One region of the uncultured Megamonas sp. genome, then DNA from elsewhere that is predicted to be linked to it. Evidence: riboswitches for the same ligand, from Rfam matches in the RefSeq annotation. Region 1 holds a riboswitch; each other region holds the start of a gene.
The links. A riboswitch is a leader RNA that binds a small molecule or an ion and turns the genes downstream of it on or off. The one in region 1 is predicted to bind cobalamin.
Positions count from the first base shown of each region.

Region 2: it holds a riboswitch for cobalamin, as region 1 does, so the genes downstream of both, cbiD (cobalt-precorrin-5B (C(1))-methyltransferase CbiD) here and Q5I67_RS07030 (methylmalonyl-CoA mutase family protein) in region 1, are expected to answer to the same signal.
Region 3: it holds a riboswitch for cobalamin, as region 1 does, so the genes downstream of both, Q5I67_RS02665 (sirohydrochlorin cobaltochelatase) here and Q5I67_RS07030 (methylmalonyl-CoA mutase family protein) in region 1, are expected to answer to the same signal.

Region 1 is NZ_CAUBSM010000008.1:2,404-10,462, forward strand. Features, by position in the region: gene meaB (methylmalonyl Co-A mutase-associated GTPase MeaB) at 1-193, opposite strand, end outside; gene scpA (methylmalonyl-CoA mutase) at 198-2,381, opposite strand; gene Q5I67_RS07030 (methylmalonyl-CoA mutase family protein) at 2,381-4,573, opposite strand; cobalamin riboswitch at 5,053-5,227, opposite strand; cobalamin riboswitch at 5,357-5,545, shown strand; gene Q5I67_RS07035 (YhcH/YjgK/YiaL family protein) at 5,799-6,251, opposite strand; gene uvrB (excinuclease ABC subunit UvrB) at 6,365-8,059, shown strand, end outside.
Region 2 is NZ_CAUBSM010000006.1:62,796-70,854, reverse strand. Features, by position in the region: gene Q5I67_RS06465 (heavy metal translocating P-type ATPase) at 1-1,559, opposite strand, end outside; gene Q5I67_RS06460 (GNAT family N-acetyltransferase) at 1,758-2,342, shown strand; cobalamin riboswitch at 2,390-2,565, shown strand; gene cbiD (cobalt-precorrin-5B (C(1))-methyltransferase CbiD) at 2,674-3,780, shown strand; gene cbiE (precorrin-6y C5,15-methyltransferase (decarboxylating) subunit CbiE) at 3,765-4,391, shown strand; gene cbiT (precorrin-6Y C5,15-methyltransferase (decarboxylating) subunit CbiT) at 4,424-5,005, shown strand; gene cobM (precorrin-4 C(11)-methyltransferase) at 5,039-5,800, shown strand; gene Q5I67_RS06435 (cobalt-precorrin 5A hydrolase) at 5,800-6,861, shown strand; gene cobJ (precorrin-3B C(17)-methyltransferase) at 6,852-7,589, shown strand; gene cobK (precorrin-6A reductase) at 7,586-8,059, shown strand, end outside.
Region 3 is NZ_CAUBSM010000002.1:138,323-146,381, forward strand. Features, by position in the region: gene Q5I67_RS02640 (ABC transporter ATP-binding protein) at 1-150, opposite strand, end outside; gene Q5I67_RS02645 (ABC transporter ATP-binding protein) at 170-964, opposite strand; gene Q5I67_RS02650 (iron ABC transporter permease) at 966-1,991, opposite strand; gene Q5I67_RS02655 (ABC transporter substrate-binding protein) at 2,004-2,966, opposite strand; gene cobI (precorrin-2 C(20)-methyltransferase) at 2,987-3,694, opposite strand; gene Q5I67_RS02665 (sirohydrochlorin cobaltochelatase) at 3,867-4,874, opposite strand; cobalamin riboswitch at 5,075-5,253, opposite strand; gene Q5I67_RS02670 (biopolymer transporter ExbD) at 5,317-5,736, opposite strand; gene Q5I67_RS02675 (MotA/TolQ/ExbB proton channel family protein) at 5,739-6,356, opposite strand; gene Q5I67_RS02680 (DUF2284 domain-containing protein) at 6,490-7,083, shown strand; gene araA (L-arabinose isomerase) at 7,182-8,059, opposite strand, start outside.

The sequences.
Region 1 (8,059 bases):
CTAAAATACCTTTAACATAATCATCTACTGTTAATTTTACTCGTTTAACTATTTTAGGTTTATTTACATGATGTTCAGTTTTATTTTGTTCACTCATACCATCATGTCCACCTTCTACACCTCGCATAACTCTACAGGCAAATTTATCATCATTATTATCAGGTCTCCATGAAGGCTTATACGTATCAGTCATAACATTAGTCCTCCAGACGTTTGTTAAGAAGCTCCAATACTTTTTTTGCACAAACAGGAATTATCGTACCTGGTCCAAAAATGGCAGCAGCACCATGTTCATATAAGAAATCATAATCTTGAGCAGGTATTACCCCACCAATTACTACCATAATATCTTCACGACCACGTTTTTTCAATTCTTCAATGAGTTGTGGCATTAAAGTTTTATGACCAGCTGCCAAGGAACTCATACCTACAATATGCACATCATTATCAACAGCATCTTGAGCAGCTTCTTCTGGTGTTTGGAATAATGGACCAATATCAACATCATAACCCATATCAGCAAAAGCAGTAGCAATTACTTTTGCTCCACGATCATGACCATCTTGTCCCATTTTAGCAATATAGATACGAGGACGACGACCATATTCCACTTCAAACTTATCTGTCATATCACGAACTTCTTTAATAACATCATCATCACTAAATTCACTACTATATACACCAGATATAGAACGAATAATTGCTTTATGTCTACCACAAACTTTTTCTACTGCATCAGAAATTTCACCTTTAGATGCACGTGCTCTTGCTGCTTCTACAGCTAATTCTAATAAGTTACCTTCACCTGTTTCCATAGAACGAGTGATAGCTTCAAGACAAGAACGAACTTTGTCATTATCACGATTTGCACGTAATTTTTTAAGTCTTTCAATCTGAGCTAAACGAACTGCTGTATTATCAACTTCTAAAATATCAAGTGGATCTTCTTTATCTAAGCGAAGATAATTTACGCCAACAATTTTTTCACTACCAGAATCAATATGAGCTTGACGACGTGCTGCTGCTTCTTCTATACGCATTTTAGGCAGACCTGTATCAATTGCTTTAGACATACCGCCGAGAGCTTCAATTTCTTGAATATGTGCCCAAGCTTTTTTAATGAGTTGATTTGTTAAAAATTCTACATAATACGAACCACCCCATGGGTCAATTACCTTACATACTTTAGTTTCATCTTGAATGTATAATTGCGTATTACGAGCAATACGAGCTGAAAAGTCTGTAGGAAGAGCTATAGCTTCATCTAGTGCATTTGTGTGTAAAGATTGTGTATGACCAAGAGCTGCTGCCATAGCTTCAATACAAGTTCGAGTAATATTATTAAATGGATCTTGTTCTGTAAGACTCCAACCAGAAGTCTGAGAATGTGTACGTAAAGCCATAGATTTTGTCTTTTTAGGATGAAAAGAATTGACAATTTTAGCCCAAAGCATACGACCAGCACGCATTTTAGCAATTTCCATGAAATAATTTTTCCCCATAGCCCAAAAGAAAGATAATCGTGGTGCAAATTGGTCAATGGTTAATCCATGTTCTGTACCTGTACGCAAATATTCAAGACCATCAGCTAATGTATAACCTAATTCAATATCTGCTGTTGCACCTGCTTCTTGCATATGATAACCAGAAATAGATATACTATTAAATTTAGGCATATATTTAGAAGTATACTCAAAAATATCACCAATAATTCTCATTGAAGCTGCTGGTGGATAAATATAAGTATTACGTACCATGAACTCTTTTAAAATATCATTTTGAATAGTACCTGCCATAACAGCTTTATCTACACCTTGTTCTTCACCAGCCAAAATATAAAAAGCCATGATAGGAAGTACTGCACCATTCATAGTCATGGATACTGACATCTGATCAAGTGGAATGCCTTTAAATAATATTTCCATATCTAAAATAGAGTCAACTGCTACTCCTGCTTTACCAACATCTCCTACTACACGAGGATGGTCTGAATCATAGCCTCTATGTGTTGCTAAGTCAAAAGCAATAGATAAACCTTTTTGCCCAGCTGCAAGATTTCTACGATAAAAAGCATTTGATTCTTCTGCTGTAGAAAAACCTGCATATTGTCGTACTGTCCATGGTCTTGTTACATACATAGTTGCATATGGACCACGCAAAAATGGTGGAATACCTGCTACAAAATCTAAATGATTACAATCTTTATAAACATTTTCATCATAAAGTGGTGCTACATCTATTTGCTCCATAGTGCGATAAAAATTTTCCTCAAAAGATTTTCCAGTTTCTGCTTTTAAACTTTCTTTCCATTTAGCAAAAGCGACCTCACTCTGTATTGCTTGCTGAAAAGGAATTTGTGTAAAATCTGGTATTTTAGACATTATTCAATCATCCCCTTTTCTTTTTGCATACGAAGTAAAGTTTCATAGCAATTAGAACGAACACTTATATAATCGTCCATACCCGCTTCATCGCATGCTTTTTTTAATTCTGGTGTTGGTGCACCTGCTAAAAAAACTTTCATACTAGGTTTTACAGCCTTAATACCAGAAGTAACAGCTGGTGCGAGTTCTGAATAAGTTGAATCTGTAGAACAAACAATAGCTACATCAGCATTTGAATCAATAGCTGCTTGTACAGCTTCTTCTACTGTTGGAAAACCATTATTAGTAAGTACATTAAATGCTGCTACTTGCATAAATGAAGTAACAAAATCTGCACGTGCTTTATGCTGTGGAATAGGTCCCATATTAGCAAGGAAAATATTTACATTTTCCCCTGTTTTTTCTAGATACTTTTCTGTGCGATGACGAAGTTGTTCATATCTTTCAGTCCAGCGATGTGGCAAAATAGCTTCTATAACTTCACCTGTCGCCTCTCCTGTAAGTGCTGTAGATATTTCACCTAAAGTGGCACCCGCTTTAATAGTCTGTTTAACTGTATTTATTAATGAACCATGTTCACTAAAATCACGTTTACTAATTTCCGATAATAATAATTTAACATAATCATTATCACGTACTTTTACATTAACTTTAAGTGCCATTTTTCTATCTGCTATAATTTTATCAAAATCAATTTCTGGTACTTCCAATAATTTTTCAGTCATATTTGGATACATATTATTACCAACAGCACGATCTTTTCTTGTTGCTAAATTTTTAAAACGAGCTTGTAATACTTCATTAATAGCTATCTGTACAGTATTATTTTCTAAAGCTTTTATTAAACCACCATGAGCTTCAATTTCTTGAAATTTTGCCCAAGCCTTTTGAGTAAACTCTTCTGTCAATGGTTCAAGATACCAACTACCACCAGCAGGGTCTATTGGTTGAATAAAATTAAATTCATGTTGCTCCATAATTTGAATATTTCGTGCAATACGACGAGAAAATTCATCACTAGGACGTATACAATGGTCAAATGGCTTTACAAACATACCATCCATACCACCAACAACAGCAGAAAATGATTGTGTAGCTGCACGAAGTAAATTTACATAAGGATCATATACTGTTTGACAAAAAGACGATGTACTTACATATACATTAATTTTTTGAGCTATATCATCTCCACCACAATTTTTAACAATTTGAGCCCAAATCATTTTCACACTGCGTAATTTAGCAATTTCCATAAAAAAATTTGCACCTATACTAAAATGAAAACGTAAATGACGACAAAAAGTATTCACATCAATGCCACGTCGTTCCATAGATTTCATATATGTTACAGCTTCATTCATGGCATATGCTACTTCTTGGATATCATTTGCACCACCATTGTGATAAACATCTGTATTTACTACTACAGTCTTTAATTCTGGTGCAAATTTTTCTGCCCAACAAATACTATGAGCCATTTCATCATAATATTCATCAAGAGGTCGTGTAAGCTTTCCATCTAAAGCTAATTCTCCAATAGGATCTGCTGTAATAGCACCATGAAGTTTTTTTAGTGATAATTTTTTCTGTTCACACACCACTGCAACAGCAGAAAGTAATGCTATATTAGAAGCACCTGCATAAATATCAATTTCAAATTTTTCTAAATCAACATCATCTAATAATTTATTTACATCTGATAAAGTCGATAAAGAAACACCAATATCTGCGATTTCTTCTTTATTAGCTGTATCTACATCATAACCTTTACGTGTTGCTGTATCCAAAACTACACTTGCAGCTGTTGAACCTTTTAATAATTCATATTTTACCATTTCATTGGCTTCACTAGGAGTTTTAGCATCACACTTTTGAGCTATTGTCCATGGTTTATGTATATAACCACTAGCATTAGCTCCACGTAAATTACTTTCCATTCCTGGATAAGTCTTATTATGAGTTAACCCTTCCAAATCTTCCATACGATAAATAGGGTTTAATGTAATACCTTCATAAGTTTTAGTAAACATACTTTTTTCAAAAGGTTTTCCCTTTAATAATACCACTACAGCTTCTTTCCATTCTTCATATGAAGGAATTTCAAACTCATCAAAAGTAACAGCAGGAATATCTTGTTCTTGTTGTTCTTCTTGTCGAATTTCTTCGCCAAGTGTTTTATCTTGTTCCATATATAATAATTTCCCTTCTCTACTTCTGCATTTTCATTTAAGGGGATAATTTAATACTATTATTGAATAGTTAATAAATACTCTTATATATCTAATAAATGGTTCGAGTTCCTCCTACCTAGATATTAAATATAAAATTTATAAAAAAGCCATCACTAAATTTAGTGATGGCTGGATTGGTAATATATATTCCCCAAATATTATTTACCATTTTTATTAAATTATTCAAGCATTTATGCTAATCATAATAATGATTAAATTTTTCAGTAAATTAAACATAATTTACAACAAATTAATATGATACATCGATGGCACTTGCTTAAGATAATCATGAGCCATCTTCATGGATTATCTCTATAAACAGAAAAACCGCTTTTCATAAACAATATATGAAAAACGGTAGAAAATTATAATCAGAATTTACATGTATAAAAAACATATACATTCTACTACATCTCTCCCCGTCTCTCGCAGGTCAAACGACGATGCTTCTTATAGGCAGTTCTTCTGACTCAGTATCATTGCTCACTTCGCCTTCCCAGTTTCCCAGTGACATTCATGAAGTTTGCTCCTCTTTACAGCGGCGGGACCGTGCCGGATTTTAACCGTCTTCCCTATTAAGCATAAATATGCACCTATAAGGTTTCATTATCAACTTGTCGCCTTTATTATACTTTTTATTTTATATATTTGTCAACGATAAATTAAAATAATTTTAAGATAATTATTTTATATAGAGTATTGACACAAATTCTATATAGTGATATTCTAAAAAAGAACTGAATATAGTTCAATGAATCAGGTGTCCATTTGGACTTAATAGGGAATTCAGTACGTGATTATTCACTAATCTGAAACGGTCCCGCCACTGTATGAGGGAACTTATCCAAAATATGTCACTGGGAAACTGGGAAGGCTTGGATATAGTAATGAACTCGAGTCAGGAGAACTGCCTGATTAACAATCACCGTGTGCAATTGATTTATTTTAATTGCCATACCTGCGAGCGATGGGGAGGAGATTAGACAGTAAATTTTTAAATTTACTCAATTCGTCTATTCACCTCTTTTCAAAGCGAAAAGGGGTTTTTTATTTATCGGTTTTACTTTATGTCTTCAGCAAACATAAGGTAATCATTGCTCAAAATTCCAAACTAATCATTATATTGTTTTATTATTATGCGTATAGCATGCTTAAGTATTATCCTAAGCATGCTATTTTTTTCTTATAATTTGATTTTAAAGATAGCTTTTTTTATAGTTTGACTTTGTTGACAAATAATAGCAGTGCGATGAGCATCTTCTGGATAACAAATTAAAAAATCACCTTTGTTGATTAAGTTAACAGTAGCTTTTTCTTCACCTGTTAATTCCACAAAATCGCGATTTTCATCAAATGATTTTATTTGCATATCATCGCAAAAGTTCACATCAATACTTTCTTTACCTTCAATAATCACATGCACATCAATATATTTTTTATGTGCTTCCCAAAAACGCTCTTCACGTTTTACTGTAGCATAGTTTTCGATATTAACAAAAAACTCATCGCCATTTATTTTATAACTACCTTTTTCATATGTAGCTAAATCATGTTCTTTTGCATAAGTGAAACAAGCTTTTATTTTTTCTGTCAAAAAATCATATTTATCTGCGTATTTAATATTGCCAAAAATCACTTTTATAACCTCTTTTCTTAATTTATTAAAATAATTATATCATGATATTGAAAAAATATTCTTCTCCATTTATCATTAAAGCTAAATATTAATATTATAAGTGAGATGATTTTATGGTACACATACCAAAATTAAATACATTACAAACTGAAAATAAAATTTCCTTTAAAGTAGAAGCACCTTTTGAACCTACAGGCGACCAACCTCAAGCGATTGAAGCTCTAGCTCAAGGCATTCAAAATGGTCAAACATCGCAAGTTTTATTAGGTGCTACAGGTACAGGAAAGACTTTTACTATTGCTAAATTAATTGAAAAAGTCCAAAAACCTACACTCGTTATTGCTCATAACAAAACGCTAGCTGCACAGTTAGCTAGTGAGTTTAAAGAATTTTTTCCGCATAACGCTGTAGAATATTTTGTCAGTTACTATGATTATTACCAACCAGAAGCTTATATTGCCCAAACAGATACTTATATCGAAAAAGATTCTTCCATCAATGATGAAATCGATAAACTTCGCCATTCTGCAACTTGTTCTTTATTTGAACGTCGTGATGTCATCATTGTTGCTAGTGTATCTTGTATCTATGGCTTAGGTTCACCAGAAGATTATTATGATTTAGTCTTATCTGTGCGCGAAGGTCAAGAATATCCTCGTGATGATATTTTACGAAAATTGGTTTCTATTCAATATGAACGCAATGATATAAATTTTGACCGTGGTAAATTCCGTGTTCGTGGCGATGTCATTGAAATTTTTCCTGCTGGTTATAGTGATAGAGCCATCCGCATTGAACTTTTTGGTGATGAAGTCGACCGCATTTTAGAAGTAGATACTCTAACTGGTGAAGTCTATGGTCAACGCAAACATATTTTAATTTACCCTGCTTCTCACTATGTAACTTCTAAAGAACATATGAAAGAAGCTATCGACTCCATACAAGAAGAGCTTCAACAGCAATTAAAAATCCTTGAAGATGATAATAAACTCTTAGAAGCTCAACGTTTAAAACAACGCACAAATTATGATTTAGAAACTATGGAAGAAATGGGATATTGCTCTGGCATCGAAAATTATTCACGCCATTTGACAGGCAGAAAAGCTGGTGAAGCTCCTTATACACTTCTTGATTATTTCCCTGATGATTTTTTAATCGTCATTGATGAATCTCATGTTACTATACCCCAGATAAAAGCCATGTATGCAGGCGACCGCTCACGCAAAGAATCACTTGTTGCTAATGGTTTTCGTCTGCCTTCTGCCTTTGATAATCGCCCTTTACGCTTTGAAGAATTTCTCGATCATATCAATCAGATAATCTATGTTTCTGCTACACCAGCACCATTTGAATTAGCACAAGCAAATCAAGTAGTAGAACAGATAATCCGCCCAACAGGTTTATTAGATCCTGAAATAGAAATTCGCCCACTTGAAGGGCAAATGGACGATTTACTTGGAGAAATAAAAATCCGCACTAAGAAAAATGAACGCGTGCTCATCACTACTTTAACTAAAAAAATGGCTGAAAATCTCACTGATTATTTAAAAGAAATGGGTATCAAAGTTCGTTATCTTCATTCTGATATTGCCACTATTGAAAGAGCAGAAATCATTCGCGATTTGCGTTTAGGAAAATTTGATGTACTCGTAGGGATTAACTTATTGCGTGAAGGATTAGATATGCCAGAAGTTTCTTTAGTAGCTATCTTAGATGCTGATAAAGAAGGCTTCTTGCGTTCAGAGACATCTCTCATTCAGACAATCGGTCGTGCTGCTAGAAATGCTCATGGTAAAGTAATCATGTAC
Region 2 (8,059 bases), on a different contig from region 1:
TCTTCTTTTGTGTAATTATTTGCAGGATTTATGGTTTTAACTGTGAAATTACCATGAGTCAATGTACCTGTTTTATCCATGACGATAGTTTTTATATTTTTTAAAGCTTCTAAAGCTAGACCGCCTTTAAATAAAATTCCTTGTTTGGAACCGCTACCGATACCAGAGAAAAAGGCAAGTGGTACACTTAATACTAAAGCACAAGGGCAACTAATTACTAAAAAAGTCAAAGCGGTATAAATCCAATGTTCCCAATCACCTGTAATTAATGAAGGAATGACAGCTGTGACAAGGGCAACAGCAACAACAATTGGAGTATAAATTCTAGCAAAACGAGTGATGAATTTATCTATTTGAGGTTTGTTGGCAGCGGCATTTTCTACAGCTTGTAAAATGCGAGAAACCATTGATTCAGATAGAGGTTTTTCCACTTTCATTTTGATAGCACCAGAAATATTCAAACAGCCAGAGGTGAGGGAGCTATTAGGGGCAATTTTTATCGGTACAGGTTCACCAGTAACAGGTGATGTATCCAAACGACTTTCACCTTCAATGACAATGCCATCAACAGGAATTCTATCGCCAGCACGAACTAATAAAATATCGCCGACTTTGGCTTCACGAGCAGAGATAACAGAAATTTTATCACCTTGGAGTAGATTTACTGTTTCAGGTCGTAAGTCAACCGCGTCCATGATTTGACTGCGACTTTTTTCTGTAGCACGTTCTTCAAAATATTCGCCAATACGATAAAAGAGCATAACACCGACAGCTTCAGGATATTCTTTGATGGCAAATGCTCCTAAAGTAGCGATACTCATGAGGAAGTTTTCGTCAAAGACATTGCCATGAAATAAATTGGTGATGGCGGTTTTTAGTACATGGAAGCCTAAAATTAAATAAGCTACAATGTAAAGATAAAGTGTATATTGATCAGGCACAAGCGAGGTAAATTCGCCAATGATAAACAAAATGGCACCGAATACAATTTCAATAATATCAATGGTTTTTTCATCAAGAATTTTTTTCGTATTTTGATGAGATTTTGAAGAAACATCATCAGCATTTATGATTTTTATACCATTTTCAATGGAATTAGCTATTTTATTTATTTGAGGTAGAAGTGCGTCAGGATTTTGAGCTACTATTTTTAATTTTTTAGTAGCAAAAGTTAATTGAGCAGATTGGATTTCAGGTAATTCATTTAATTTTTTTTCTATTTTAGCACCACAGTTGGCACAATCTAAGTTTTCAATTAGATAGATTTTTTCTGCATAGTTAGAAGTAGAATTAGAAGTATTTTCTTCAAGTTGAGAGATTATGGTGCCAGGTTCAATTTTATCTGCTATTTTTTGAATAGTAGGTAATAATTCATCGGGATTTTTGGCTATTAGCGTTAATCGCTTAGTTAAAACGGAAATAGTAGCATTATCAACATCGGAAAGTTCGTTGATTTTTCGTTCAATTTTAGCAGCACAATTAGCACAATGGATATTTATTGTGTAAATTTTTTGCTTGTGATTATTATTATCAATAAATAAATTAGAAGTAGTAGCCATATGTACGCCTCTTTTCTAGAATTATCATTTTATACCCCATGGGGTATTATTTTTTACGTCTTTAGTATACCCTATGGGGTATATCTTGTCAATAATGAATATCAATAATAATAAATTTTATTTGACTAAATGTAAATTTTCGTTAGAATTGTTATAAATATTTTAATAGATTTTATAAAAAATAAGGAGATGCTTTTTATGAATGATAAAGAAAATATTTATTTTCGTTTAGCCCAAATAGATGATGCAGAAAAATTAGTAGAAATTTATGCTCCCTATGTAAAAAACACGAATATCACTTTTGAATATGAAGTGCCAACAGTTGACGAATTTAAACAGCGTATAACAAAAATAATGTCAAAATTTCCTTATATTGTAGCTTGTATTGGTGATGAAATAGTGGGTTATACATATGCTTCAACATTCAGAAGTCGTAGAGCTTATGATTGGTGTGTAGAAACTTCTATTTATATTAATGAAAAATATCAAGGCAAAAAAATAGGAGAGTTTTTATATACGAAATTAGAAGCAATTTTAAAATTGCAAAATATAACGAATTTAGTAGCAAGCATAACATATCCCAATCCGCAAAGTATAGCTTTTCATGAAAAATTTAATTATAAGAAGATAGCTCATTTCACAAAATGTGGTTATAAGCAAAATTGTTGGTACGATATGATTTTTATGGAAAAAATGATAAATGAGCATTTAGTTCCAGCCAAAGAAATTATTTATTTACCTGATTTAGATAAAAATTTAGTAGAAAAGATATTGCAGAAATGATAATTTGATTTGCAGTATTAAAAGATAATGCCTATAATATAAATATATTAAATTAAATAGAGATAGGTGCGTAAGCTTAATAAGGAAACTGGAAGAGCCAGTACGGTCCCGCCACTGTAAGGGGAGCTATTTTCAATTATGTCACTGAAATAATTTATTTTGGGAAGGCGAAAATTAGCGAGGAACCTAAGTCAGGAGACTTGCCTATTGGAAAAACACCGTGAAATTTATAGATGATATATTTTTCAGACTCACGAGAGATGGGCAGGTGGAGAATTTTTCGTAGAAATACGGGATAAGTCTATCTCCCTGCCCAAAGGGAGATTTTTTTATGCGTAAAGAAATGAAAAGTGGCTATACAACAGGTTCTTGTGCAGCTGCTGGTACAAAAGCTGCTATACTTGCTTTACAGGGAAATGTGGTTCAAGAAATTGAATTATACGCTTTAAGTGGAGAATTATTGCATATTCCCATTAAAAATGTAGAGCTTACATCAACTGGAGCAAAGGCAGAAGTCATAAAAGATGCTGGTGATGACCCAGATATCACACATGGAGCTTCTGTATTTACGGAAGTAAAAATAAATAAAGATGATGATAAAATCAATTTTTATGCTGGTTTAGGTATTGGAAAAGTTACAGAGGCAGGTTTGTCTATTCCGCCAGGAGAGCCGGCAATAAATCCAGGGCCACGAAAAATGATGACGAAAGTCGTTCGTGAATTGTTGCCAGAAGGTTATGGTTGTGATATTACTATTTCTATTCCTAAAGGAGTGGAACTAGCGAAGAAAACACTTAATCCTATATTAGGTATAGAAGGCGGTATTTCTGTAATTGGCACTACTGGCGTAGTGCGTCCAATGTCTGAAGAAGGCTTTAAAAATTCACTTACACCGCAGATTTCTGTAGCCAAAGCAAATGGATTTGATGATATTATTTTTGTTCCTGGAAAAATTGGTGAAAATATCGCTAGTAAATTAAATCTTCCAGCAAAAGCTATGGTGCAGACAAGTAATTTTATCGGTCATATGTTGGAATTTGCTGCTGATGAAGGAATAAAATCAGTGCTTTTATTTGGTCATTTAGGTAAATTAGTAAAAGTAGCTGGAGGAATTTTCTACACACATAGTAAAATAGCTGATGCTCGCTTGGAAATATTAGCTTCTTATGCTGCTCTTTTAGGTATGGATAAAAAAGGCGTAGAAGAAATTTTTAAAGTGAAGACAACAGAAGCAGCTATGCCAATCATTGAAAGATATGGATTGGTAGAAAAAGGTTTTTATGATTTATTAGCTAAAAGAGCTAGTCTTCGCAGTGAACAACATGTATTTAATGCTTTCAAAGTAGGAACTGTGATGGTTACTTTGAAAGGTGAAATTTTGGGCATGGACGATAATGCAAGAGAAATAGGTGGTAGATTAGGTTGGAACATAAAATAATTGTGGCTGGAATTGGTCCAGGGGCGAAAGAATATGTCATTCCTATGGCTATGCAAGCTATAAATGAAGCAAAAGTTTTAGTTGGAGGAACAAGAGCATTAAATGAATTTTCTCATCAAGGTCAAAAAACTTTTGCCATAAAAGCAGATATCACTGCTGTGATGGATTTTATAAAAGTAGAATTAAACGATAATGATGTAGTAGTAATGGTATCTGGCGATCCTGGATATTATTCTTTGTTAAGTGCTTTGCGTAAGAATTTTCCTTTAGAAAATATAAAAGTAATCCCAGGGCTAAGTTCTATGCAAACAGCTTTTGCCAAGATAGCACTTCCATGGCAAGAAGCTAGTCTACTTAGTTTTCATGGACGTGTACCGAGTGATGAAGACTTAAAATATTATCCAGGTCGCATAATCGGTATGCTTACAGATAATAAATTTAATTCTAATGCTATAGCCACATATTTGATAGCAAGAGGCTGGGATAAAAATGCGAGAGCATATATTTGTTCTAGACTTTCTTATCCTGATGAAAAGATAGTCAGCTTATCTTTAGATGAAGCACAGACAAAAGCATGTGCGAGTCATTGTGTGATGATAGTTGAAGGTTAATATAAAATTATAAATAGAAAGTTGGTGCATATTTGAATTTACCAGGAATAGCAGATGAAGAATTTATTCGCGATAAAGTGCCAATGACAAAAGAAGAAATTCGCATTTTGACGATGTGCAAGGCAAAAATTCGTCCTGACAATGTCATTTGGGATATTGGTGCTGGTACAGGCTCTTTATCTATTGAAGCGGCTTTACTTGCTCCTCAAGGAGAAGTTTATGCTATAGAGAAAAAAGATTTAGCTGTTGATTTATTACATCAAAATATTGCTAAATTTAAATTGGAAGATAAAGTTAAAGTCATTGCCACAGAAGCACCAAAAGGATTAGATGAATTGCCAAATTGTGATGTAGTATTTATCGGTGGCAGTGGCAAACATATGTTTGAGATTTTAGATATAATTGATAGCAAATTAAATGAAGGTGGACGCATTATCGTAAATGCGGTGACAATCCAGACAATATCTGAAATCACAACATATATGAAGCAAAAAGAAAATTACACTTATGAAGCAATTCAAGTACAAGTAAATCGTTTAAGACAAATCGGTTCATACGATATGTTCAATGCACAAAATCCAGTTTATATTGTTACTTGTAAAAAACTAAAATAAGTAAAATAAGATGAATTAGGGAGGATATTTTTTATGGTTTATATTATTGGTGCAGGCCCTGGGGATCCTGAACTTATTACAGTTAAAGGTCAAAGATTATTAAAAGAAGCAGATGTAATTATTTATGCTGGTTCTCTTGTAAATCCTGCATTATTAGATTATGCAAAAGCAGATTGTGAAATTTATAATAGTGCTTCTATGACTTTAGGCGAAGTTATTGAAACAATTACAGCAGCAGAACAAGAAGGCAAAATGACAGTTCGACTCCATACTGGTGACCCTGCAATTTATGGTGCTATTCAAGAACAGATGGACGAATTATCTCGTCGCAATATTGAATATACAGTAATTCCTGGTGTAAGTTCTTTCTTAGCTACAGCAGCAGCTTTAAAACAGGAATATACACTTCCTGAAATTTCTCAGACTGTAATCATCACACGCAATGAAGGTAGAACACCTGTTCCTGAAAAAGAAAAATTAAAATCTTTAGCAGCTCATCAAGCTACTATGTGTATTTTCTTGAGTGTGCATATGATTTCTGAAGTAGTAGAACAGTTGATTGAAGGTGGCTATGAACCATCTACACCTATTGCTATCGTGCAGAAAGCTTCTTGGCCTGAACAAAAAATTGTACGTGGAACACTTGAAACTATTGCCGATATTGTTAAAGAAAATAATATTTCTCGTACAGCTATGATTGTTGTAAGTAAATGTTTAGATACAGAATATGCAAAATCTCGTCTTTATGCACCAGAATTTAGTCATATGTATCGTCAAGGTACAGATAAAGCTTAATGAAATATGCAATTATTACTGTAACTAAAAATGGTGCTGATTTAGCTTGTAAATTGCAAAATACCTTGAAAACTTGTGATATCTATGTAAAAAAAGATAGATATGATATTAGTTTAACTGGTCATATATATGAGTATGACAAAATGAGTGAAGTGATAAAAAATATTTTTGCTGAGTATGAAGCAATTATATTTTTCACTTCGACAGGTATTGCCGTGCGAATGATAGCACCATTTATCGTGCATAAAGTCAAAGATCCAGCTGTAATAGTTTTAGATGAAAAAGCTAATTTTGCGATAAGTTTGTTATCTGGTCATTTGGGTGGAGCAAATGAACTTACGTTGAAGATTGCTGATATATTAAATGCTATGCCAGTTATTACTACAGCGACAGATACGAATAAAATAATTGCTCCTGATGTGGTGGCAAGAAAATATAATTTAGTGCCTTATCCTTTAGAACATATAAAAATAATTAATTCAGCATTAATTCAACAGCAAAAAGTTATTTATTATGTAGATAAAGATTTAGAGCAAAGTGAACAGATGATAATCGATTTGGCTAGAGATTTTAAGATTGAAGCTAAATTGATTGATGTAGAAGAACTTGATAGGCAAAATGATTTTTGCGTATTTATCACAGATAAACGACAAGTGCGAGAAAATATATTATTTTTAACGCAAAAACAATTGATAATTGGCGTTGGTTGTCGTAAAGATGTTGAATTAAATCTTGTGGAACAGGCAATAAATGAAGCAAAAAAAATGGCAGATTGTGAAGATTTAAAAATCAAAGCTTTAGTTTCTACAATCGTCAAGCAAAATGAAAAAGCTTTGTATCAATGGGCAGAAAAATATAAAGTAGAAACCCATTTTTATGATAATACAATCATGCAAAATGTGATTGATAAATATAAATTACCTGAATCTAATTTTGTGAAAAAACAAATTGGTATAGGAAATGTATGTCAAGCTGCTATATTGGCATATAATGAGAGGGCAAAAATAATTTTGCCGAAAACAAAATTTGAGAAAGTGACGGTGTCCTTAGCATGGGAATGATTAAAGTAATTGGAATTGGTCCAGGTGGTAAAGAGGATATGACTCCTCGTGCTTTAAATGCTATTTTAGAAGCTGATACAGTAGCAGGATATAACACATATATTAAATTGATTAAACATCTTTTAGATGGAAAAAATGTAATTGGCACAGGAATGATGCAAGAAGTTGACCGTTGCAAAATGGCTATTGAAGAAGCTGTAAAAGGTCATAATGTTGCAGTAGTTTCAAGTGGTGACTCTGGTGTATATGGTATGGCAGGTCTTGTCTTAGAATTATTATTGAAATTGCCAAAAGAAGAAAGACCACAAGTTCAGATTGTAGCAGGACTTTCTGCTGTAAATGCAGCCGCTGCTGTATTAGGTGCTCCACTTATGCATGATTTTGCAATCATCAGCCTAAGTGATTTATTGACTCCATGGGAATTGATTAAAAAACGTGCAGACCTTGCAGCTCAAGGCGATTTTGTAATTGGTTTATACAATCCAAAAAGCCATAAACGCGTACAGCATATCGAAGAAATTCGTGAAATCATGTTAAAATATAAAGACCCTAAAACTCCAGTTGGCATTGTAAATAGTGCAAGCCGTGAAAATGAAACAATGGTTATTTCTGATTTAGAAAACTTCACCAAAGAAGATATCAATATGTTTTCTATGGTAATCATTGGCAATAGCAAAACTTTTGCTAAAGAAGGCTTTATGATAACACCTAGAGGCTATGAAGTATGATTTTTGTAGCTTCAGGAACGCAAGATGGTAGAGGTCTTGTAGAATATTTATTAAAGCAAAATTATAAAGTCATGGCTTCTGTCGTTACTAATTATGGTAAGGAATTATTACCGAAAGATGAAAATTTAATCATCAATGACCATAAATTAGATGAAGACGCTATGAAGATTTGCTTAAAAGAAAATCAGATAAAAGTCTTTGTAGATGCTACGCACCCATATGCGGTGAATGTATCTAAAACAGCTATGCAGGTTTGTGGTGAATTAAATATACCTTATATTCGCTATGAAAGAGAAGTAACGCCAATACCTGCTTATAATAAACTTCATTTAGTGAAAACTTATGAAGAAGCATCTGACCTTGCTATGCAATTAGGTGAAAATATCTTTTTGACAACAGGTAGCAATCGTTTAGATTTATTTGCTAATGATAGTAAAAAATACAATAAGCATATTATAGCGAGAGTACTT
Region 3 (8,059 bases), on a different contig from region 1:
CGTCTTGCCTGCTCCATTTGGCCCTAAAAGCCCAAAGATTTCACCTTCATCAATCGTCAAATTCAAATCTTTTACAGCCGTTTTTTCTATATTTTTACCTTGTTTATTCTTAGAAACAAAATTTTTCTTTAGGGATTTTATTTCAAGCATATTTATTCCCCTTATTATATTAATTTTTAACTAAAGATACTGGAAAAATTATTTTATCTTCTGGATTTTGACAGTTTTGATACATCTTAGCATTCACGCCAAATACTTTAGCTAAATTTTCTACATCAAGTACAGTATTTGGCTCACCTTGCTCAAATACATGTTTATCTTTCAAGATAACTATATCATCAGCATACATACGAGCATGATTTATATCGTGTAAGACCATAATCACTGTCATTCTTTCACGTTTATTTAATTCATCGACAATTTGCATGACTTCCAATTGATGAGCGATATCTAAATAAGTAGTTGGCTCATCTAATAATAAAATCTGTGGCTGTTGAGCAAGTGCCATTGCAATCCATGTGCGTTGTCTTTCACCACCAGACAAAGTACTGACTAAACGATGAGAAAAAGATGTAATATGTGTTTTTTCCATCGCTTCTTCAATAATCGCTTGCTCTTTTTTATTATTCAATGACTTAAACATAGAGCGATACGGAAATCTACCATAACTTACAAGCTCTTTTACCGTCAAATCCGTTGGAGTTGTCGCTCCCTGTGGTAATATTGCCATTTTTTTCGCTAGATTTTTTCTGGATAAATGCAAAATATTTTCTCCATCAATCAAAATTTCGCCTTTATACTGACGATTTAATCCTGAGATAGCTTTCAATAAAGTCGATTTACCACAACCGTTTGGCCCTATGATAGCTGTCTTTTTTTCAGCTTTAAAATCAATATTAATTCCATCTAAAATCAATTTATCATGTATTTTTATCGTTAAATCAGATACTTTTAAATCGACCATATCAAAGCTCCTTTCTAAGTAAAAATAAAAAGAATGGAGCTCCCAATATTGCCATAAAAATTCCCACCGGCAATTCCAATGGAGCAAATGCTACACGGGCAAAAGTATCACTATAGGTAACTACAGCTATCCCCAAAAGTGCCGACGAAGGTATCAAATAGCGATAATCTGAACCTACAATCAAACGAGCTGTATGTGGCACTATAAGTCCTACAAAACCTAATAAACCTGCTACCGATACAGCACTTGCTGCCAATAATGCTCCTATAGCAGTCAAATAAATACGTGTTAATTCCACATTTACCCCTAGAGCTTTTGCTATATCATCACCCAATTGCAAAATATTTAAATGGCGTGAACCCAGCATTGCTAAAATAAATCCAATCAGAGCATAAGGCCAAATAATATCTACATGTGGCCACGAACGAGCCGATAAGCCCCCTACCATCCACATCAAAGCACCATGTATTCTATCACTATATAAAACTAAAATAGCAGAAATACCTGCACCTAAAAATGCTGATACTGCCACCCCTGCCAAAATAATACGCAATGGTCTTATGCCATTTTTCCATGCCAATAAATAAATGCAAATGGCTGCAATCATAGCACCGACAAAAGCTATAGGCGTTATTAAATATTCCATAGCAGGAAATAATACAATCACTAAAATACCTGTAAGCCCTGCCCCTGAAGAAATCCCTATGATATGCGGATCAGCTAAAGGATTTTTCATCACGGCCTGTAAAATAGCTCCTGCCATAGCCAAATTCATACCTACTAATCCCGCCACTATCGTTCTTGGCAATCTAATATTGTATAAAATCTGTTGGTGAGGACTATTTACACCATCGATAAAAATATTTTTTAATTCACTTATTGGAATAGCTACTGCTCCACTCACTATACTGCAAATAATGCCTGAGCAAGCTAAAATGGCGAATACTATCATCATTAGTATTCGCCATTTATTAATCGCTATGCCAAATTTTGTAGTTTGTAAAACTTCTTGTTTTTGCATAGTCATATCATTTCACCATCAATTAAATTTATCTGGATAAGCAAGCTTAGCCATAGTTTCAACCGCTTCTGGATAATGAATACCTGGACTTAATAAAAACATTTCCTGTGGTAAGAAATACACTCTTTTTTCTTTTACTGCTGGAAGAGTTTGCCATGCTGGATTATTTTCTACATTCTCCATCATAGATTTCTTTATAGTCTCTAGTTTTCCCATACTTGTAACAAAGATAACATCTGGATTTGCTGATACTAATGTCTCCAAACTATAAGGTGCAGAAGTTGGATTGCTTTCTAATGGAGTCAATCCTTTCGCTATATTTTCAAATTCCAAGATTTCCGCTGTTGAACCAGCAATACTACCTTCTAATTGTACAGTTACATTTTGAGCTGTACTATGTAGTATCGCTATGCGTTTATGTTCATTCGGCAATTTAGCTTTTATTTCTGCTATTTTATTATCCATATCTTGTATCAAAGTTTTTGCTTTATCTGGATTTCCTGCAATTTGCCCCAAAACATCAACTGTATGTTTTACTTGGTCATACGTACGCATTTCAAGTACAACTACAGGAATACCATTTTCTTCAAAAGTAGATACAAATTTATCATTCATACCTTTATAAGCAATTACTAAATCTGGTTGAGCTTCTATTACTTTTTCAATATTAATATTATAAACATTTCCTACCTGTGGTAGATCTTCATCTTCTTTGGGAATACCAGTCTTTGCCGATACTCTTGCTACAACATTTCCATCAACAGCATGAAGTGGTTCCAAAAAAGATGCCGATAATGGTACTATTCTTTCTGGTTTTTTCGTCAAAACTACTTGTCTATCAGCATCATCTGTAATAGTTAAATAACTATCAGTTCCACTTGAAACATTTTTTTCCTCTGTTTGACTACCACAACCAACTAATATCACGGAAAAACATATTACTAAAGCTAATATACAAAACAAACCATTCAATTTTTTCATAGTAACATTATCTAAGGCAATTAAATACCTTTACTCCTTCTAGTCAAAATAGTTGATAAATAATTTAATTTTTTATCTTTTTGTGCTTGTAAATCATCTATTATTTCTTCATCTGGAAGACCACAACGACTTACAAGTACAGCATTATCTATCATATCATTTTCAGCTAAAGCATCTACTACTTCAGGATAATTTTTATAAACTTTCATCATTACCACATTATTAGAAACAGCTAAAGCTTTATCAATAGTTTCTTTATCAGCAGTTGCTGGAATTACACTGATGATATCATTGCCTTCAACTAAAGGATAACCTAATTTACTGCCAATTGCACAAAATGCTGGCACACCTGGAATAGTTTCAATATTTATATCTTTTTCTTTTGCTAAAAGACGATATACATAAATATATGTACTGTAAAACATTGGATCGCCTAATGTTAAAAATACTACATTTTTTCCAGCTTGTAATAAAGCTAAAATCTCTTCTTTATTTTTTTGCCATGCATCAGTAGTTTCAAAATTAACTACCATTGGAAAAACTTGATATACGATTTCAATATCATCTTTTAAATAAGGTTTAGCTATGCTTAAAGCTACGCTACCATCTTTTTTTTCTGTTTTTGGTGCAATGAGCACATCAGCTTTTTCAATAGCCTTAATAGCTTTCATTGTCAATAATTCTGGGTCTCCAGGACCTACACCAATACCATAAAAAGTTCCTGCCATGATTAAAAATCCTCCTGCATAAAAAGGTATGTGACAAAATTTGCCACATACCTTACTGTATTACATTTTGCATATTTTAGTAGAAACTAAATTACTTAATAAAATAATGCTCTTATTTATTTTACACTTGGCATATAAAAGCGTCAAGCATACAGGATTTATTCAAAATCTATTATTTTTCTGCTTCAAGAGCGTTCCATGCTTCATTTGCTCTATCTACAAATAATTGACGAACGTTTTGGTTTTCACCAAGACCATGAATGTATGCGTCTACTTTAATACCTTCTTTTTCTAAGATGGATTTATGAGAATCTTCTTCTGCACCAGCCATATCATTATTTGCATGATCACCTGCAACCATCATAAGAGGCATCATTGTAACATGATTGATACCTTTTGCTTTTAATTGAGGAATAATATCTTCAAGAGATGGCCAGCCTTCAACTGTATAAATCATTACTTTACCATCATAAAGTTTATTTAAACGATCTTGCATTACAGAATAATAAGCATTAGATGGATCTGGTGTACCATGTGCCATCACTAATACTGCATCTTTTTTACCTAATTTTGGCATTTGAGAACCAATTGCTTGCATTACTGCTTCAACGTCATCTCTTTGACCTTCTTGACCCATCCAATACATAAGAGGTGTACCAATAGTCATTTTTTTGAATTGTGTTTTATAGATATCATATACAGCTGTTTTATAAGCATATTCCATACCAGGAATGATATCTAAGGAAGTAAGTGCTATGCGATTATAGCCTTCAGCTTTTAATTGAGCTAATGCTTCTTCTGGTGTAGGAATAGTAATACCTTCATTTGCTTTTACACGGTCAATAATAATATGAGAAGTAAATGCTAATACAACTTTTGTATTTGGATGTGCTTTTTGAATTTCTTCTACAGTAGCTTCAATTGTTTTTGCACGAGTATCTTTGTATGTTGTACCAAAGCTCATTACTACAATAGCATCTTTATTTGGAGCTTTTTGAAGTTCTGCATCAGTTGTATTATATGTACGTACACCGATTTCAGAAGCTTGTAAAAGTGCAGGAGTTGCTGTTTTTACTTCTGGATTTAAACTATATCCTGCTGCAAAAGATGTTGCAGATACTCCTGTTAAAGCTACACATGCCATAGATGCGATTAACATTTTTTTCCATTTAGCTTTCATATCGTTCTTTCCTCTCTTAGCTGAGTTATCCCCTTTATGCTACAATTTGCTTTTAAGCTAGGTTAAAAGTCATAAAAAAAATGAACCTTCTGCGCGCTCAAAGGTTCATTTCTAGTATAAAAAATCTCTACATGGAATTATACCGATGTAGAGATAGCCTTATACTGTAATAAATCTCCTACCTATCTCTCGCAGGTCATAACGGTGATTGACAAATAGGCAGTTCTTCTGACTTAAGTTCATCGCTCCTTCAAGCCTTCCCAAGAAAATCTCAGTGACATATTTTGAAGTTGCTCACTTTCACAGCGGCGGGACCGTAGCAGCTTTTACTGCTTTCTCTATTAAGCCCAAAAGGGGCACCTATTCCACTCAATAAATATAAAATTGTTAGAAAAATAATTTCATTTTTACAATAACACTTAAGAGTATATCTGTCAAGACATTATTTATGTTCATCTACCATAGTCTCTGTAGCCAAACCAAATTTAGTTATCCCCACAGCTTTAAATTTATCTAATAATGCCATAATTTTTCCATAATCTACATTTTCATCAGCACGAATTACTACAGCAAAATTATTATTTTCTTCATATTTTTCTTTTGCACCTTGAAGTAATGTATCTTCATCTATCAATTTATTTTCTAAATACAAAGTGCCATCAGCTTTCATCGTGACTAAATAATTAACATTTGTTTGACTTTGGGCATTTTGTACTTTAGGCATATTTACAGGAATAGTTTTTAAATCCACCATATATAATGTACTAAGCATAAAAAATACCAATAAGAAAAACATTATATCAATCATTGGTATAATCATAACCTCAGGCTTAGAAAAAGCTCTTCTATCTTTTAATCGCATGATTATTCACCTCTAGTTATATAACCTTCAATTAGTGAAAACGCTTGTTCCATATCTGTTACAATACGGTCTACTCTTTGCACAAAATAAGCATGAATAGCTAAAGATACAATTGCTACACAAAGTCCTGTAGCTGTCGCAATTAAGGCTTCACCAACCCCTCCAGTGATAGCTATAGCTTGACCTTCTTGAAGATTAAATACACTAAAAGCTGAAATCATTCCCACTATTGTTCCCAATAAACCCAAAAGAGGAGCCATAGTAACGATTACATTTAAATAATATAATCTTTCCTTAAATTTAGAAATACTAATGCCTGATTGTACTTCCAATAACATCATCAAATTTATATTTTTATTTTGCATTTTACTAAATGCAAAATTCACCAATGATGCCAAATCCCCCTTAGTATTTTGTGCTAAAGCTTTTGCTTCTTCGATTTTATTATTAATCATCAATTTATAAAATTTTTGTGTAAAATCTCTACCAGAATCAGCTTTTGTAAAATATAATAAACGTTCTATGCCAATAGTTATAATAAAAATTGAACATATTAGCAATATATACATTACTAATCCGCCTTTATGAAAATATTCTACACCTTGCATCAATAAGTCCATAAAAAGACCTCCTATTAAAATCTAGCTTTTTACGCTATAATTTATTCATACTAATAATAAGCTTATCAAATATAGCTGTCAAACCTAAAATCAAAAATATTCATCTATCTAATATCAAAAAGGAAGTATGTTTATGTTTACAACTAAAATTTATATCAAACAGCAAAACATGCAAGAATTTATCTCAAATTATCAAGATATTGATAAATTCTTAGGTTATTGCAAACAATGTAATAATTATAATCATAAATGGTCTTGTCCACCACTTAGTTTTAATCCTAAAACTTATTTAAATAAATATAAATCTATTTATCTAGTTGCTGTACAATTAAATTACACTGAGGATACTATAAATAGTTTAACTACTAAAGAAGAAATCAGTTCTTTTACGCGTAAAACCTTACGTAAAACAAAAAATGAATTAGCTACTGCTCTACTAAATTTAGAAAATGATAATACAATTTCTCTATCTTCTGGCGGTTGTAGTTATTGCTGTAAATGCAGTAGAGATGATAATAAACCTTGTAAACACCCAGATAAAATGCGTCATTCCCTTGATTCTTTTGGCATAGATTTAGGAAAAGTAACTGAAGATGTATTTAATATTAAATTACTTTGGGGTTTAGATAAATTGCCTAAATATCATGTATTAATTCATGCATTAATTACTAATGAAATAATACCTACAAAAACTATATTTGATACTATAAACAAAAACAGCGTATAACTATTATAGTTATACGCTGTTATTTTAAAAAATATTCTTTCCCCCTAAGTTAAGGGAAAATATATAAAGTTATGGGGGAAAGAGAGAGAGTTAACAAATTATTTTAATTTCCACATAATGTCGGAAAGCATGAGCTGATCTTTAAATTTATCCATATCTAAGTCTTTAGTAATATGAACAAATTCAATACCCATCATATTAGCCCAATCGCGAAGTTGTTCAGCAGTTACAGTGTAACTGATAACGCTATGATGTGCACCACCTGCTAAGATCCAAGCTTCACCTGCTTCTTCAAGGCTTGGCAATGGTTTCCACATTACACGAGCAACAGGAAGATTTGGCATTGGCATAATAGGTTTTACGCATTCAACATCATTTACGATAAGACGCATTCTACCGCCCATATCTACAATAGTAGCTACAATAGCACTGCCTGCTTTACCTTCAAATACAAGACGAGCTGGAGCATCTTTACCGCCGATACCAAGTTCATGAACTTCAATTTTTGGAGTATCAGCTGCAACACTTGGGCAAACTTCAAGCATATGAGCACCGAGATTATAGCTATCTTCACCGTTTTTACCGAAATGATAAGTATAATCTTCCATCAAAGCAGTACCTTCATCAATACCCTGTGCCATAGTTTTCATAACTGCAGTGAGGCAAGCAATTTTCCAATCGCCTTCAGGTCCAAAACCATAACCTTGACCAGTTAAATCTTGTGTTGCAAGACCTGGGAGTTGTTCCATACCATAAAGGTCTTCAAATGTATTTACAAAGCCATCTGCGTTATTATCTTCTAAGAATTTTTTGATAGCAACTTCAACTTTTGCCTGATAACGTACAGATGCGATATTATCTGTATTCATTACATATTTAGATTTATATTCAGCTACTTGAGCATCAATCTGTTCTTCTGTTACAGCATTGATATACTGTACTAAATCACCAACAGCCCAAGTATTTACAGACCAAC